Regions from separate parts of the Acidocella sp. MX-AZ02 genome, predicted to be linked through region 1. Evidence: predicted binding sites of a transcription regulator. Region 1 holds the regulator's gene; the other holds the start of a gene.
What was found. Region 1 encodes LexA, which represses DNA repair genes until DNA is damaged. Its sites were predicted from a motif close to TGTTCTANNTANGTTC; they were not measured.
Positions count from the first base shown of each region.

Region 2: recA (recombinase RecA) is a predicted target of LexA. The motif match lies at 3,502-3,517, and genes of this name have one in related genera.

Region 1 is NZ_JH976208.1:663,602-675,133, forward strand. It holds gene tpiA (triose-phosphate isomerase) at 1-120, opposite strand, end outside; gene MXAZACID_RS19375 (hypothetical protein) at 151-426, shown strand; gene MXAZACID_RS11440 (SurA N-terminal domain-containing protein) at 594-2,468, shown strand; gene trpE (anthranilate synthase component I) at 2,489-3,997, shown strand; gene MXAZACID_RS11450 (aminodeoxychorismate/anthranilate synthase component II) at 4,001-4,594, shown strand; gene trpD (anthranilate phosphoribosyltransferase) at 4,591-5,610, shown strand; gene trpC (indole-3-glycerol phosphate synthase TrpC) at 5,619-6,410, shown strand; gene moaC (cyclic pyranopterin monophosphate synthase MoaC) at 6,407-6,877, shown strand; gene glp (gephyrin-like molybdotransferase Glp) at 6,874-8,073, shown strand; gene lexA (transcriptional repressor LexA) at 8,158-8,865, shown strand; gene MXAZACID_RS11480 (DEAD/DEAH box helicase) at 9,028-10,767, opposite strand; gene MXAZACID_RS20395 (cold-shock protein) at 11,006-11,532, shown strand, end outside.
Region 2 is NZ_JH976207.1:1,315,513-1,322,235, reverse strand. It holds partial or broken gene alaS (alanine--tRNA ligase) at 1-2,058, opposite strand, end outside; gene recA (recombinase RecA) at 2,268-3,317, opposite strand; gene MXAZACID_RS06490 (GFA family protein) at 3,673-4,101, shown strand; gene MXAZACID_RS06485 (argininosuccinate synthase) at 4,162-5,388, opposite strand; gene MXAZACID_RS06480 (sterol desaturase family protein) at 5,398-6,363, opposite strand; gene MXAZACID_RS06475 (YncE family protein) at 6,470-6,723, opposite strand, start outside.

The sequences.
Region 1 (11,532 bases):
GGGCGGGCAGACCAGCATGTCCACATGCGCCGGGGCGTCGGCGCGAAGGGCCGCCGTGAATGCCTCGATATCGGCGCGTTTGCCGAACATCTTCCAATTGCCCGCAATAAGTTGCCTCATCCTGCTCTCCCTTCTGATAAATACTGCATAATGCTGAATGGTTCGGGCGCGCTGCCATGCAGCAAATGCGCTTTTGATTCGATGGTGCGACGCAGCATAATATGCCCGTTTCCAATCGAGGAGGGTTTCCCGATGCTGTTCTTTCTTGCCATTCTGGCGCTTGCCGCCATCTCGATGCTGCTGATCCGGGCGATGGCCTTGGAGGGCCGCAAGCCAGCATTTCTGCCGCGTGAGCGTCCTGCCAAGGCGCATCGCCTGCCGGCAAGCGCGCTGTTGGATGCCGCGTCTCTGCGGGGATTGTACTGAGGCCCTATTTGACGTTGCCAAACACCCTCATGCCAAGTTCTGGCATGAGGCGTGGTCAGGGCTTGGGGGCTATTCACGCCCCCTCCCACCGATTTGTCCGGCACCGTTGAATTGCCCAGTCCATGACGCCTAGCTATAGAGGCGGCGGTTTGGGGTAAAGAGAGACGATGCTGGTCTGGGTCCGGAATTTAATGGGTAGCTGGGTGGCGCGTGTGTTCTTCGCGCTGCTGGTTGTGGTGTTCATTTTTTGGGGCGTCTCCAACGTCTTCACGATGGCGGGCAGCCCGAATGCGGTCGCGACCGTCGCCGGCCAGCCTGTCGATGTCAGTGTCGTCCAGGCCGCTTACCAGCGCGCGCTGAACCAGTACCAGCAACAGGGCCAGACGCCGGATCAGGCGACGCGGCAGCAATTGGCAGAGCAGGCCTTGTCGGCCGCCATTCGCGAAAAGATCATGCGCCAGGCGGCGGCTGATGATAGGATCGGCGTGCCGGACGCGGCCGTGCGGGCGGTGCTGGACGGGATTCCGGCCTTCCAGACCAATGGCAGCTTCGACAAAGCCAAGTTCGCGCAGGTTCTGCGGCAGAATGGCCTGTCCGAAAACGAGTTCATCAATGAGATCAAGGACGAGGTGATCTCGCGCCAGTTGATCACGCCGATCATCAATGGCGCGCAGGTGCCGGATGAAATGCTTGGCCAGATTTTTGGATTGCTGGGCGAGCAGCGGACAGCGTCTCTGGTAAATGTTCCGGTCAACACGCAGCCGGTGCCGGCCACGCCGTCCGACGCTGTGCTGCAGCGTTTTTGGCAGAATCACCAGAGCCAGTTCACTTCGCCGGAATATCGTAAAATCCAGCTTGTCATTTTGTCCCCCGCCTTGATGGCGCCCCACGAAAAGGTATCCGAGGCTGAGGTGCAGGCAGCTGTCGCGCGGGCGCAGGCAAACAGCCCGAGCACGCCGGTGCGCAGTGCGGATGTGCTCTCCGTCGAGGATCTGGCGGATGCCTCGCAACTACTTGCGGCCTGGAAGAAAGGCGCAAGCTGGGCAAAAATGCAGGCCTTGGCGAAATCCTATCACGCCGTCTCGGTGCCGTTGGCCAAGATGCAGCAGAACCAGATCCCGTCCGGGGCGCTGGCGAACGCGATCTTTGCGGCCCCTGCCGGCCAGGTGATGGGGCCCATTGCGGGCGGCCAGGGCATGTATCTTTTCAAAGTGACGGATATCGGTCAGTCCGGGCCTGATCGGGCACAGCTGGTCGCGCAGGCGACGCAGCAATTGCAGTTGCAGCAGGCCCAGGCGGATGTGGCGAAGAATGTCGATGCGCTGCAGGATGCGCTCGCCGGGCAGACGCCGTTGGACCAGCTTCCGGGCAATCTGGGTCTGGTCGCGGTTGAGGGGACGCTGGATGCGGGCGGCCAGACGCCGGATGGCTCGGCCGCGCCGATCCCCGGTGGCGACGATCTGCGCAATGCCATCGTCAAGGCTGCTTTTGCAACGCAACCGGGGCAAGCCGCAAAGCTTCAGTCCGGCCCGGATGGCAGCTATTACGCTTTGACGGTGCAGAAGCTGCTGCCGCCTGCCGTGCAGGCCTTTGCGCAAGCCAAAGCCAAGGTTCTGGCGGCCTGGCAACAGGATCAGCAGATCCGCGAGGCGGAGGTGATCGCCGCTGATCTCATGCATAATGTGAATACCGGAACGCCGATCGCGAAAGCGGCCAGCGCGCAAGGGCTTACGGCGACGGCCAGCCCGGTTTACACGCGGCAGACCCAGCCCCAGGATCAACCCTCGACACTCGTCCCGAGCCTGTTCGCGATGAAGTCGGGTCAGGCTACGATGATCCAGACGACGGACGGCTTCCTGGTCGCGGCGCTGACCAAGGTGGTGCAGCCGACACCGCAGAGCGACCCGGCCATGTATGCGCAATTGCAGCAGAGCCTGAATAAAGGCTTGCAGGATGACCTGGGCGGGAGTTTTCTGGCCGGACTGCAGGCGCGCGATAAGGTCACTGTGAACCAGAAGCTGTTCGCGCAAATCTATCAGTGAGGAAAGAAAGAAGTCTTGTCATGAATGCCGTTTCGCCAGACCGTTTTGAGACCTTCCGTGCCGCCTATGATCAGGGTCGCGGCGCGCTGGTCTGGCGTCACGGCATCGCCGACCTGCTGACACCGGTTGCGGCCTATCTGAAGGTCGCGCATGGCCAGCCTTATTCTTTTTTGCTGGAGAGCGTGGAAGGTGGGGCGACGCGTGGGCGGTATTCCTTTATCGGCTTGTCGCCCGATCTCGTCTGGAAATGTGAACGCGGGGTGGCTTCGGTCAATCGCGAAGCCCAGAGTCAACCGGAGAGCTTCGCCCAGATTTTCGAGGCGCCGCTCAAAAATCTGCGCGGCCTGATCGCCGAGACGCGGATGGAAGTGCCCGAAGGTCTTCCGCCCGGAATTGGCGGCCTGCACGGATATCTTGGCTATGATCTGGTCAGGCTGATGGAAGATCTGCCGGCGCTGAAGCCGGACGTAATGGGCGTTCCCGAGGCGATTCTGACCCGTCCGGGGCTGTTGATCGTGTTCGACAATGTTACCGATGAAATGACCCTGGCGGCGCCGGTCTATCCGAAGCAAGGGGTGGAGGCGGTCCAAGCCTATGCTGCCGCCGAGGCCAAGTTGAATGACCTGGCGAAAGCCCTGGAGGCACCTGTTCCGGAGCTGCAGGGGCGTTTGCTGGCGCCGATCGAGCAGAGCTCGAACATGGAAAAGGAAGAGTTCCTGGGCGCGGTGGAAACCGCCAAGAACTATATCCGCGCGGGCGATGCCTTCCAGATTGTGCCCTCGCAGCGTTTTGAAGCACCGTTCTCCTTGCCCGCCTTCGCGCTTTACCGGAGTCTGCGGCGGATCAACCCCGCGCCCTTCCTGTTTTTCCTGGATTTCGGCAATTTTCAGGCTGTCGGCTCTTCACCGGAGATCCTGGTGCGGCTGCGCGATGGCACCGTGACCATCCGCCCGCTGGCGGGCACACGCCGCCGCGGCGCCACCACCGAGGAAGATGTCGCGCTGGAAGAAGAGTTGCTGGCCGACCCCAAGGAGCGGGCCGAGCATCTCATGCTGCTGGATCTCGGGCGCAATGATGTCGGGCGGGTGTCGGAAATCGGTTCTGTGCGCGTGGCGCAAAGCTTCGCCATCGAACGTTTTTCGCATGTGATGCATATTTCCTCGACGGTTGAGGGCAAGCTGCGGCCGGGGCTCGAGGCGCTGGATGCGCTGATCGCCGGATTTCCCGCCGGCACCTTGTCGGGCGCGCCAAAGGTCCGGGCGATGCAGATCATTGAGGAGCTCGAACCGTCGCGCCGGGGGCTATATGCCGGATGCATCGGCTATTTCGCCGCGAATGGCGAGATGGACACATGTATCGGCTTGCGCACCGCTTTGGTGAAGGAGGGCCGCATGTATGTGCAGGCGGGCGTCGGCGTGGTCGCCGATTCCGACGCCGAGGCCGAATATATGGAAAGCGTGCAGAAAGCGCGCGCGTTGTTCCGCGCCGCAGAGGACGCCGTGCGCTATGTCAGCGCGCCGGGGGCTTGAGCGATGATTCTTCTCATTGATAACTACGACAGCTTCACTTTCAATCTCGTGCAGTTTTTCGGGGATCTCGGCGCGGAATGCGTAGTCAAGCGCAATGATGCGTTGAGCCCCGAGGATGTTCTGGCCATGCGGCCCCAGGCGGTGGTGCTCTCGCCGGGGCCCTGCACGCCGAATGAGGCCGGGATCTGTCTGCCGATGGTGCAGGCGGCGGCTGCGGCGAATCTGCCTTTGTTCGGTGTGTGTTTGGGACACCAGGCGATCGGCCAGGCCTTTGGTGGGCAGGTGGTGCGCGCACCACAGCCCGTGCATGGGAAAACCAGCCCGGTCTTCCATGATAATACCGACATTTTCGCAGGCTTGCCGAATCCCTTCACCGCGACGCGCTATCACTCGCTGATCGTCCAGCAGGCGACCCTGCCCAGCACGCTGGTGCCCACGGCGCGTACCGAAGACGGCATTATCATGGGATTGCGCCATGCGGAGCTGCCGATTTACGGCGTGCAGTTTCATCCGGAGAGCATCGCGACCTCGAACGGGCATGATATTCTGCGCAACTTCCTGCGTCTCGCAGGGGTAAAGGTTCCGGTTGCTGCGTGAATAATTCGCTGAAACCGGTGCTTGCGCGCCTCGGTAAGGGGGAAAGCCTGACCGTGTCTGAGGCCGAGGAAGCATTCGGCGTGGTCATGGATGGGCAGGCCACCCCCGCGCAGATCGGCGGGATGCTGATGGCCATGCGCGCACGCGGCGAAACAGTGGCGGAGCTGACCGGCGCGGTCACGGCGATGCGCAAGCGTATGGCCAGGATCGAAGCGCCGGCGGATGCCATGGATGTTTGCGGTACAGGCGGGGATGGCGCCGCCAGCCTCAATATTTCCACCGCGACGACGTTCGTTCTGGCGGCGTGTGGCGTGCCTGTCGCCAAGCACGGCAACAAGGCGTTGTCCTCGCGCTCAGGCGCCGCGGATGTATTAACGGCGCTTGGGGTTGCGATCGAGCCGCCCATTGACAGGTTATCGGCGGTGCTGCGCGAGGTTGGGTGCGTCTTTCTATTCGCGCCGCGCCATCACCCCGCACTGCGGCACGCTGCCCCGGTTCGGGTGGAGCTTGGCACCCGAACCTTGTTCAACCTGACCGGCCCGATGGCCAATCCGGCCGGGGTGCGCCGCCAGTTGATGGGGGTCTATGACCCGTTCTGGCTGCGCCCGGTGGCGGAGACGTTGCGTGATCTTGGCACGCAAGCCGCCTGGATCGTGCATGGCGCCGGCATGGATGAACTTGTGCTCGACGACGTGAACCAAGTGGTCGCGTTGAAGAACAACGAGATCAGGGAATTCGGGGTAACCGCCGCGGATGCGGGCCTTGAAGCCGCGCCTGCCTCTGCCTTGAAAGGCGGAGACGCCGCCTATAACGCGGCGGCTTTACGGGCTTTGTTGCGAGGCCAGGCGGGTGCGTATCGTGATACGGTGTTGTTGAATAGCGCTGCCGCCCTGATTGTGGCGGGCCGGGTGGAAACACTGCCCCAAGGGGTCGAGCTGGCGGCGCAAGCGATAGATCGAGGTGACGCTTTGGCTGTTCTGGAACGGTTGAAGCGGGTCTCCGGAGAGCAGGCATGAATATTGTAATCGACGATGTGCTGGCAAAAATCTGCGTGGATAAACGCGCTGAAGTTGCCGAGCGCCAGGGCCGCAGGCCGCTGGATGAGCTGAAGGCCGAGGTCAAGGACGCCGACAAGACACGTGGCTTCGGCCGGGCTTTGATGGATAAGGCCGCGCAGGACCAGGCCGGACTGATCGCGGAGATCAAGAAGGCCTCGCCCTCGGGCGGTTTGATCCGCCCGGATTTCGAGCCTGCCTCGCTGGCGCGGGCCTACGCGGCCGCCGGCGCGACCTGCCTTTCCGTTCTGACCGACGAGAAATACTTCCAAGGCCAGACCGCGCATCTTGAGGCGGCCCGCGCAGCGGTTTCCCTGCCCGTCATTCGCAAGGATTTCATGCTGGATGAATGGCAGGTCTATGAGAGCCGGGTCATGGGGGCGGACTGCATTCTGCTGATCATGGCGGCGCTTGAGGACGATCAGGCCCGTGATCTCGAAGGGCTCGCTCGGGCTCTGGATATGGATGTTCTGGCCGAAGTCCATAATGAAGAAGAGATGGAGCGCGCGCTTCTGCTGCAGACGCCTCTGATCGGCATCAATAATCGCAACCTGAAGACCATGGTGACGGATATTGCGACGACCGAGCAGCTCTCCAGCCTGTGCCCGCCGAATAAATTCATGATCTCCGAGTCGGGCATCAAGACCAATCAGGATGTGGAAAGGCTGCGGAAGGTCTGTGTGCAGGGGTTCCTCGTCGGCGAATCGCTGATGCGCCAGGACGATCTGGAAGCCGCTGTGCACGCGCTTTTGGGCCATTGAGCCAGCTTACCCATATCGGCGCCGACGGCGCGGCGCGTATGGTCGATGTTTCGGCCAAGACGGTGACGCTTCGCGAGGCGCAGGCCAAGGGGCGGGTGGTGATGCGGCCCGAGACCGTCAGCCTGATCCGTGATAATCAGGCTGAAAAAGGCGACGTGCTCGCCGCAGCCCGAATTGCCGGGATCATGGCGGCCAAGAAAACCGGCGAGCTGATCCCGCTCTGCCATCCGCTGCCGCTGGATGCGATCAGCATCGACCTCATCCTGGAGCAGGATTCGGTCGAGATCGTCGCCACAGCCCGGACAACGGCACGCACCGGCATTGAAATGGAAGCCCTGACCGCTGTGAGCCTCGCGGCTTTGACCATTTATGACATGGTCAAGGCCGCCGATAAGACGATGCGGATCGAAGCGATACGCCTGACCCGAAAGACAGGCGGCAAGAGCGGAGATTTTTCGGCGCCATGATCAGCGTCGAGGAGGCGCGCGCCCGGATTGTCGCGGATTTGAAGCCTGTTGCCGTTGAAATGGTCGGGCTGGCCCAGGCCTATCACCGCGTGCTGGCGCGCCCGGTCATCTCCCGGCTGACTGTCCCACCTGGCGATGTTTCGGCCATGGACGGGTATGCGGTGCGTGCCGTTGACACTGACTCCGGCAAGCCGCTTCGGCTGATCGGCGAAGCGCCGGCCGGGCATCCGTTCGCGGGTGAGGTCGGCCCGGGGGAGGCGGTTCGGATCTTTACCGGGAGTGCGATCCCGAACGGTGCGGATACCGTTTTGATCCAGGAGAACGCCTCGGTCGCAGCGGATTTGGTGGAGCCGGCGGCAAGCGTGCGCGCTGGACTGCATATCCGGCGGAAGGGCCAGGATATACAAGCCGGTGACCAGGTCTTGCCAGCGGGGGCGCGGCTGTCTGTGCGGGATATCGGACTTGCCGCCGCGGCGGGGCATCCCTGGTTGGCTGTTTACCGGCGCCCGCGCATCGCGATCCTCTGCACCGGGGACGAGATTGCCTTGCCGGGTGAGCCGCTGCCCGCCGGGGGGATCGCCAACTCCAACGCCCTGATGTTAAGCGCTTTCGTTACAGCCCATGGTGGCGAGCCGTTGGTGTTGCCGATTGCGCGTGATGCTGCCGATGAAGTCGCGCAGGCGGCGTTAGCTGCCAAAGGGGCTGATCTGTTGCTAACCACAGGCGGGGCGAGTGTTGGCGCCTATGATCTGGTCAGGCAAGGGTTGTCCCAGCACGGCTTCGCGCTGGATTTCTGGAAAATCGCGATGCGTCCCGGCAAGCCGCTGATATTTGGCAGACTCAGTGATCTGCCTGTGTTGGGGCTGCCCGGCAATCCCGTGTCCGCTTATGTCTGCGCGGTTTTGTTTTTGCGGTCCGCCATTGAGGTGCTGTCTGGTTTGCCCCCTGAATCGCCAGGCTTTGAAACCGTACGATTGGCAGCGCCGATGCGGGCCAATGATGTGCGGGAAGACTATGTGCGGGCGATCATCGCGAAGACTGCTGACGGGGAAATGCAGGTTACCCCGCTGCAGGTACAGGATTCAGGAATGCTGCGTGCCCTGGCCGGGTCCAACGCGCTGATCCGCCGTGTGCCGTTTTCACCTGCCATCGAGGCGGGCAGTTACGTGGAGATCCTGCGGTTGGATCACTCGTAACGCTTGACGCGAAAACAAGAACTAAACTAGAACATTATCGTGTTGTTGCTTTGTTCCTGAAGCTTTAAAATTCGGAGATGTTCAATGCTGACGCCGAAACAGCATGAATTGCTGTTATTCATCGACCGGCATCTGCGCGAGACCGGATGTAGCCCCAGCTTCGAGGAAATGAAGGAGGCCCTGGACCTCCGTTCAAAATCCGGAATCCATCGGTTGATTTCCGCCCTGGAAGAACGAGGCTTCCTGCGTCGCCACAAGCACAGGGCGAGGGCTCTGGAAGTGGTGCGGCTGCCGCAGGATATCACGCCGAGCAAGGCGCAGGCGCATGGTTTTGCGCCCAACGTCATTCAAGGACATTTTGGGACGCGAGGGCTGTCGCAGCAAGATGAGCTGGAGAGTTTTGAACCCTCCGCGATTTCTCTGCCGCTTTACGGTAAAATCGCCGCTGGCCTGCCGATCGAGGCCTTGCGCGACAATGAAGAGACGATTGAAATCCCCCTCTCCATGCTTGGCGCCGGGGAACATTTCGCACTGACCGTCGAAGGCGATTCGATGATCGAAGCGGGAATTCTGGACGGCGATACAGTGATCATCAGGCGAGGCGATACGGCGGAAAACGGGCAAATTATCGTCGCGTTGGTCGATGAGCACGAGGTGACGCTAAAGCGGCTGCGCCGGAAAGGGCAGTCCATTGCGCTGGAGCCGGCCAATATCCGGTATGAAACCAGAATTTTCCCGGCTGAACGTGTCCGTGTTCAAGGCCGCCTGATCGCGCTGTTGCGGCAATATTAACCGCGTGCCGCAGAGCTTAGAGCATCAAGCTTTTAGCTTGATGCTCTAACTTTTGTTTTTGCGAGCAATTTCATGTGTTTATCTTGACGCTGGCGCGTCAACCTAAACACATATTGCTCTAGCTGGTTGATCCGCTCCCCTCCGAGGCCCGATCAATAGCGATCAGTGGCGAGAGGCTTTATTCTGCCGCCGGCGCTGTTGCTCGCTGAGCTTGCCGCCGGGCTTTGGCGCATACGGCTTCGGCGCCGCTTTCGTTTTGAAATCGCCGCGTTCGGAAATGTTCGCGCGAGAGCGTGAGGGGCTGCTCGGCGGCGCGGCGGGCTCGATCCGCGCCTCGGTCTGGGCGTTCGCCGCATTGGCAAAGGCGCTCGCGGCATGGGCCGCGATTTCGAACTTGGTTTCGCGCTCAAAAATGCGAATAGCGCCGATCTCTTGTTTGCTGACGCCGCCCGCCTTGCAGATCAGCGGCACAAGCCAGCGCGGATCGGCGTTTTGTTTGCGGCCAAGGGCCACGCGAAACCAGGTTCCCTCGCTGACGTGGGTATGGGATGCCTTGCCGGTATGCGGCGCGCGGGTGGGGCGCTGGGCTTCGGGCGGCAGGATCGTGACGTGAGCCGCGCTTGGCAGATGGGCCTGGGCCAGTTTCACAAAAGCCGCGGCGATGATTTCCGGTGAACTCCGGGCCAGAAGCTTCTGGCCGAGTTCCAGTTCGAATTCGCCGGGTGTTTCTTGCAGCTGCGGATTGTTCAGCAGGCGTATCTCATCCTTTGCACGGATATCCTCCGGCGTCGGCGGGTCAACCCAGACAGCCTGGGCATTCGCCTCCCGCAAGAGCAACTCCGCCCGGCGGCGACGCGCCGGCGGGACGAGCAGGACAGAAACCCCCTTACGCCCCGCGCGCCCGGTACGGCCGGACCGATGCAGGAAGGTTGCCTTGTTGGTGGGAAGGTCCGCGTGAATGACCAGGTCGAGATCCGGCAGGTCCAAACCCCGCGCGGCGACGTCTGTTGCGATGCAGACCTGGGCCCGGCCGTCGCGCAGCGCGGACAGGGCGGCGTTACGCTCAGCCTGGGATAGTTCTCCCGACAAGGCTGCCGCGGTGAAACCCCGGGCGACGAGGTTGGCGTGAAGCGTGCGCACCGTATCCCGGGTGGCGCAAAAAACGAGCGCCCTGCTATCCTGCGCTCTTAATATATTGACGAGGGCGGCTTCGAGTTCATGGCCGGCAGCGCGGACGGCGCGGTACTCGATATCGGCATGCGGCTGATTGGCGGCGACGGTGTCGATACGCAGGGCATTTTGCTGATAGGTTCGGGCCAGTGCCGCGATGTCGCGCGCGATGGTGGCTGAAAACAGCAAGGTGCGGCGGGAGGCCGGCGCCGCGCTGAGAATGAATTCGAGTTCTTCCCGGAAGCCGAGATCGAGCATTTCGTCGGCTTCGTCGAGCACCACGGCTTCCAGCTCGTCGAGGCGCAGATTGCCGCGCTCGATATGGTCTTTCAGACGGCCCGGCGTGCCAACCACGAAATGGCACCCGCCGGCCAGGAGGCGCGCCTCGCGTCGTGCGTCCATCCCGCCGACGCAGGACAGGATCCGGGCGCCGGTGAATTCGTAAAGCCAGGTCAATTCGGCATGCACTTGAAGCGCAAGCTCACGGGTAGGGGCGATCACCAGCACCAGAGGCGCGTGCGTGGCTGGCATCGACGCGGACTCGCCGAGGATGCTACCCGCTAAAGCAAGGCCGAATGCGACGGTCTTCCCGGAGCCGGTTTGGGCAGATACGAGCAGGTCACGCCCGTCAGCTTCCGGCGTGAGGACTGCGCTTTGTACGGAGGTGGGGTCGGCATAGCCGCGCTGAGCGAGAGCTTTGGCGAGGCTGGGATTGGTATCGGGGAAGGGCATGAGCGGCTCTTAGGGGCTGGGGCGCCAGGCAACAAGCGGTGGATTAGCCGTGCAGCCGTGCAGCGGCGCATATTCATGCGTATTTGGGTCGAGAATCGTAAAAATGGCGGCTATTTTAGCTGAAATGCTTGCGTTGGAGCAGCATTTCGGGATTGAAGGCCGCCACAGCGTGGCCTATGCTGTTTTCGCTTGGCTAGAGCCCGGTGCCCCGAAAGTCTTTTAGAGGACAGTTTTTATAGTGCGACCCCCGAAGAATGACCGCCAGCGGCAGAGCCGCCGCCGTGGTTTCGACGACGATAATTTTTATGGTAACGCTCCTTCATTCCCGCCGTCTTTCTCGGGGTTTGGGGCACAATCAACTGCCCCCGAAGCAAAGGCCACTGTGAAGTGGTATAATGCTGAAAAGGGGTTTGGTTTCGTCGAGATGGCAGATGGCTCCGGCGACGTGTTTCTTCACGCAAACTCGCTTCAGAGTGCCGGTTTCCAGTCCGTCACTCCCGGCTCTGTTCTGCAGATCCGTGTCGGGCAGGGGCAGAAGGGCCGCCAGGTCAATCAGGTTATTTCCGTGACTGAGGGTGATGCCCCGCCGCCGCGTGCGCCGGGCGGTTTCGGTGGCGGAGGTTTCGACCGTCCACGCGCGCCGCGCGCCCCCCGCCAGCAGGCCTCCGGCCCGGCTGTTGAGATGGCTGGTATCGTGAAATGGTACAATGCCACCAAGGGGTTTGGCTTCATCAGCCCGGAAGCTGGCGGCAAGGACGTGTTTGT
Region 2 (6,723 bases), on a different contig from region 1:
CCCGATATCGCCGGTGCGGCTGACATGGGTGCCGCCGCACAGCTCGATCGACCAGGCGGATTTGCCCTCAGCCGGCCCGCCCATGGACACGACGCGAACCTCGTCGCCATATTTCTCGCCGAACAAAGCCATCGCCCCCAGCTTTACCGCCTCATCGGGCGTCATCAGCCGGGTGGTGACTTCGGCATTCTCGCGGATATGCGCATTCACCTCGCGCTCCACCTGCACCAGCTCCTCGGCCGTGATCGGGCGGGGCTGGGAGATGTCGAAGCGCAGCCGGTCCGGCGCGTTCAGCGAGCCTTTCTGGGTCACGTGGGGCCCAAGCGCCCGGCGCATCGCCTCATGCAGCAGATGGGTGGCGGAATGGTGGGCGCGGATGGCGCCGCGGCGCTCATGGTCCACGCTGGCCACCACCGCCTGGCCGACACGGGCCGTGCCCGCCTCCACCACACCGATATGCACATAAAGCGCGCCCAGCTTCTTCTGGGTGTCGGTGATGCGGATGCGCAGATTATCCGGGCCGGTGATATAGCCGGTATCGCCCACCTGGCCGCCGCTCTCGGCGTAGAACGGGGTCTGGTTGAGCAGGATATAGGCGGTCTGCTCCGGTAGCGCCTCGTCGGTCGGCTGGCCGTCCACCACCAGAGCGGTGATGCTGCCCTCGGCGGTCTCGGTGGAATAGCCGAGGAATTCTGTGCCGCCGAGCGTCTCGTTCAGCTCGAACCAGATTGTCTCGGTGGCGGCGTCGCCGGAGCCGGCCCAGGCGGCGCGGGCGCGGGCCTTCTGCTCGGCCATGGCCTCGTTGAAGCCGTCCACATCCACGCTCTTGCCCTCTTCGCGCAAAGCGTCCTGGGTCAGATCCAGCGGGAAGCCGTAAGTGTCATAGAGCTTGAAGGCGACGGCGCCGGGCAGGGCGGCGCCTTGGGCCAGCCCCTCGCTCTCGCTCTTCAGCAGCGAGATGCCGCGGTCCAGCAGCGCGCGGAAACGGTTTTCCTCCAGCTGCAGCGTCTCGGTGATCAGCGCCTCGGCCTGGTTCAGCTCCGGGAAGGCCTGGCCCATCTGGCGGGTCAGCGCCGGCACCAGCCGGTACATCAACGGCTCCTTGGCGCCCATCATGTGCGCATGACGCATCGCGCGGCGCATGATCCGGCGCAGCACATAGCCGCGGCCTTCATTGGAGGGCAGCACGCCATCGGCGATCAGGAAGGAGGAGGAGCGCAGATGATCCGCCACCACGCGATGGCTGATGCGGAAGGCGCCGTCCGGGTCCTGGCCGGTTTCCTCGGCGGAGGCGAGGATCAGCGCGCGCAGCGTGTCCGTGTCGTAATTATCGTGCTTGCCCTGCAGGATGGCGGCGAAGCGCTCAAGGCCCATGCCGGTATCGATGGAGGGGCGGGGCAGGGGCGTGCGCGTACCCGGCGGGCCTTCCTCATATTGCATGAAGACGAGGTTCCAGATCTCGATGAACCGGTCGCCATCCTCATCCGGGGAGCCGGGCGGGCCGCCTTGGATCGAGGGGCCGTGATCATAGAAGATCTCGGAGCAGGGGCCGCAGGGGCCGGTATCGCCCATGCGCCAGAAATTATCATCGGTGGGGATGCGGATGATGCGCTGATCCGGCAGCCCGGCGATCTTCGCCCACAGTCCGGCGGCCTCGTCATCGTCGTGATAGACGGTGACCAGCAGCTTGTCCTTGTTGAGCCCGAAATCCTTGGTCAGCAGCGTCCAGGCATGGAAGATCGCCTGTTCCTTGAAATAATCGCCGAAGGAGAAATTCCCCAGCATTTCAAAGAAGGTGTGGTGGCGGGCGGTGTAGCCCACATTGTCCAGATCATTATGCTTGCCGCCGGCGCGCACGCATTTCTGCGAGGAGGTGGCGCGGTTATAAGGGCGCTTTTCCTGGCCGGTGAAGACATTCTTGAACGGTACCATGCCCGCATTGGTGAAGAGCAGGGTGGGGTCGTTACGCGGCACCAGAGGGGCCGAGGGCACGATCTGGTGGCCATTGCGGCCGAAATAATTCAGGAAGGTGGCGCGGATATCGTTGCTGGTGACCATGTGGGCTGGATTACAAGGCGGACGGGTTTTCGCCAAGCCCGCCCGCCTTCGGCGCGCGGGCCAAAAGGAGCAAAAGTTTTTTGGTGCCGCTTTTTTTCAAAAAAAGCGGCGAAAAGACGAAGGCCGGATCGCCCCTTAAGGGGGCGTCCGGCCTTCGTCAGAAAGGGGACTTTTTGAAAAAAGTCCCCTTAAACCCCCAAAAACTTTTGTCAGTCTTCCCCGGCTTCTTCCCCGCCATCGGCGGCCATCAAAGCCTCGCCCAGCGTCGAAGACTGATCGCGGATCTTCTTCTCGATGCTCTCCGCCACTTTCGGGTTATCGCGCAGGAACTGCTTGGCATTCTCCCGCCCCTGGCCGATGCGCTGGCTGTCATACGAGAACCAGGCGCCGGATTTCTCCACCACCCCGGCCTTCACGCCGAGATCCACCAGCTCGCCGGATTTGGAAATCCCCTCGCCGAACATGATGTCGAACTCCACCTGCCGGAAGGGCGGGGCCAGCTTGTTCTTCACCACCTTCACCCGGACATGGTTGCCCGTCACCTCGTCGCGCTCCTTGATCGAGCCGGTGCGGCGAATTTCCATGCGGATGGAGGAGTAGAATTTCAGCGCATTGCCACCCGTGGTCGTCTCCGGATTGCCGAACATCACGCCGATTTTCAGGCGGATCTGGTTCAGGAAGATCAAGGTGGTGTTGGAGCGCGCCACCGAGCCGGTGATCTTGCGCAGCGCCTGGCTCATCAGGCGGGCATGCAGGCCGACATGGCTGTCGCCCATCTCGCCTTCCAGCTCCGCCCGCGGCACCAGCGCGGCGACGGAGTCGATCACCAGCACATCGATCGAGCCGGAGCGCACCAGCGTATCGGCGATTTCCAGCCCCTGCTCGCCGGTATCGGGCTGCGAGATCAGCAGATTATCCACATCCACGCCGAGCTTGCGGGCATAGATCGGGTCCAGCGCGTGCTCGGCATCCACGAAGGCGCAGACACCGCCGCGCTTCTGCGCCTCGGCCACGGCATGCAGCGCCAGGGTGGTCTTGCCGGAGCTTTCCGGGCCATAGATCTCGATCACGCGGCCGCGCGGCAGGCCGCCAATGCCCAGCGCCAGGTCCAGCCCGAGCGAGCCCGAGGAGATCACCTCGATCGCCTCATTGCCGCCCTTGGCGCCCATGCGCATGATCGAGCCTTTGCCGAAGGCGCGCTCAATCTGCGCCATCGCGGCGTCGAGCGCCTTGTTCTTTTCGAGATCGGGTTTTGCCATCGTCGTCACTGTCGCCATGAAAGGTGCCTCCGGAGCGTCCAACATCGACTCGATTTCTGTCAAACGAGCTTTTTTGCTTGCGGTGGATGCAACCATAGCGTGTTTTCCTGACCTTGCCAGAGGGAATCGTTGAATCGCATCCTGACATGGCGAGAACAAATTAGCAACATGGTCGTTAATAAATTGTTCGCCGTTTGTTCGTGATTTATGGAGGAAATATTGTGATTCCGTAATGTGTATAGAACATTTACTGAACTTCGCTTCAGGCCGGGCTTTGATCCATTCCGGGACAGGGTTTGACGGCCCAGCGCGGCGCGCCATGCTGAGCCATCCAAAAGCAACAAGGCGAGGAAAAATGAGCCAGATCTATCAAGGTGCGTGTTTTTGCGGGGCGGTGGAGCTGACCGTGAGCGGTGATCCGGAGGCGATGGGCTATTGCCATTGCCGCTCCTGCCGCTCCTGGTCTGGCGGGCCGGTGAATGCGTTCACGCTCTGGAAGCCCGAGGCGGTGAAAGTCACCAAGGGCGGGAGCGAGGTGGCCACCTACGCCAAAACCGAGGCCAGCCATCGGCAATATTGCCGCAAATGCGGTGGCCATCTGATGACGGCGCATCCGGGATTCGGGCTGGTGGATGTGTTCGCGGCGACGTTGCCGGCGCTGGATTTCAAGCCCGGCGTGCATGTGAACTACGCCGAGACGGTGCTGCCGATGAAAGACGGCCTGCCCAAGCTGAAAGACTTCCCCGCCGAGCTGGGCGGCAGCGGCGAAATGGCACCGGAATAAAAGAGCAAAAGTTTTTAAGGGGTCTGGGGGGATTTTTACAAAAATCCCCCCAGCTCTTTCTTACAATCCGCCGCCGCGGCGCCCGATCGACGCCCCCAGCCGCAGCCGCAGCGCATTGAGCTTGATGAAGCCCGCCGCATCCTGCTGGTTATACGCCCCGGCATCGTCCTCGAACGTCACCATGCGGGTATTGTAGAGCGAGTTCGGGCTCTCACGCCCGGTGACGATCACATTGCCCTTATAGAGCTTCAGCCGCACCGTGCCGGTCACGGAGGCCTGGCTGGTGTCGATCAGCGCCTGCAGCATCCGCCGCTCCGGCGAGAACCAGAAGCCGTTATAGATCAGCTCCGCATAGCGCGGCATGATGCTGTCCTTCAGGTGCCCGGCCTCGCGGTCCAGCGTGATGCTCTCGATGCCGCGATGCGCGGCGAGCAGGATGGTGCCGCCCGGAGTCTCGTACACGCCGCGGGACTTCATGCCGACGAAGCGGTTCTCCACCAGATCCAGCCGGCCGATACCGTTGGCTTTGCCGTATTCGTTCAGGCGGGTGAGGATGGTGGCCGGCGAGAGCGCCTCGCCATTGATCCCCACCGCGTCACCGTGCTTGAACTCGATGCTGATTTCGGTGACCTGATCGGGCGCTGCCTCCGGCGAGATGGTGCGCTGATACACGATCTCATCCGGCCCCACCGCCGGGTCTTCCAGCACCTTGCCTTCGGAAGAGGAGTGCAGCAGGTTGGCATCCACCGAGAACGGGGCCTCGCCGCGCTTATCCTTGGCAATGGGGATCTGGTTGGTCTCGGCATATTCCAGCAGCTTGGTGCGGCTGGTCAGCTCCCATTCGCGCCAGGGGGCGATGACGCGGATATTCGGGTTCAGCGCGTAATAGCCCAGCTCGAAGCGGACCTGGTCATTGCCCTTGCCGGTGGCGCCATGGGCGACGGCATCGGCCCCGACCATCTCGGCGATCTCGATCTGGCGCTGCGCGATCAGCGGCCGGGCGATGGAGGTGCCCAGCAGATACTGGCCCTCATACAGCGCATTGGCGCGGAACATCGGGAACACGAAATCCTTCACGAAGGTCTCGCGCAGATCCTCGATGAAGATCTCCTTGATGCCGAACATCTCCGCCTTCTTGCGGGCCGGCTCCAGCTCCTCGCCCTGGCCGAGATCGGCGGTGAAGGTCACCACCTCGCACTTATAGGTGTTCTGCAGCCAGCGAAGAATGACCGAGGTGTCCAGCCCGCCGGAATAAGCCAGGACGACCTTTTTGACTTTCTGTTCCATGCTGGCTGCTTATGACGCGGCGCGGCCAATGCCAAGGCTTGCCCAGCTCTTTCCCAGGGCCTGCCAGAATAATTTCAGCCCGGTCGCCTGCTGGGCGAGGTAGGAGCCGCTCACCAAGGCCGCCGGCGCGCGGGCATCGCCGGTGGGCAGATATTCATCGCGGAAATCGGCGGTGCGGAAGATGATGTCCCAGACCGGGAATACCGAGGCGTAATTGCAGCTATGCCGCCCGGCGGCGCGCAGCCCGTGATGGAAGCGGTGAAAGCGCGGCGAGACGAACAGCCATTCCAGCGGCCCGAAGGAGGCGCGGATATTGGCGTGGCTGAGGCTTTCGATGAATTTCATCGCCATCAGCAGCAGCGGGAATTGCAGCGGCGGGATGCCGATGAGCAGCCCGATGGCGAAGAACCAGAAAAAGCTGATCACATCATCCAGCAGATGGTTGCGGTCATCGGACCAGAAGCTCATCTGAGTCTGCGCATGGTGCAGCGCGTGCAGCGCGTACCACCAGCGGAAGGAATGGGAGAGCCGGTGGCGCCAGTAATCGGCGCAATCCAGGATCAGCGCATAGACCAGGAACGTCACCAGCGGATGCCCGAACAGGCCCGGCACCAGGCTGTCCAGGGTCGGTGGGATGAAGCCATGCTCGACCAGCAGCCCGGTGGACCAGGTCTGCACCTGATAGAACAGCACGAAGGTGACGATGGGGGTGACGCCGACGCGGTTGAGGAAGGTGTAAAACACATCCACCAGCACCGCCTTGTTGTCCGGCCAGCGCTCGACCGGCCGCCAGGCCTCCAGCGGCAGGCAGACCGCGTAGGTCACCAGCACCGCGAACATCCCATAGACGCAGATCAGGCACCAATCGAAGGCGAGATCGTCCCAAGCCATCCAGTGCAGCCGGAACAGCACCGGCAGCACCAGATACTGGTCCATATACCCGGCGATGTTGGAGAAGAGACGATCGAGACCCATACCCAAACCCCATGCAGGACTGGCGGCAACCAGCCTTTATAGCGCCCGCCCGCCGCAAAAAGCGAGAGGGCAAAGCCCGTTGTTACAAAGGCTTAAATGACGGCCCTCAGATCCGCTCGGCGGTGATCCGCCCTGGCTGGCGCAGCATGGTGTTGAGGAAGATGCCATGCGGCGAGCGTCCGACCGGGATGGAGCTGTAATGGCCGCTCACCGGGTCGAGGATCGCCACCGATTCCGCGTAACGCAGGCAGATCCAGATATTCCCCTCCGGGTCGATGCCGATATCGTCCGGCCCGCCGGGGATTTCATACTGGCGCATTATCTGGAAGCTGACCGGGTCCAAAGCGGTGAGGCCGGTCC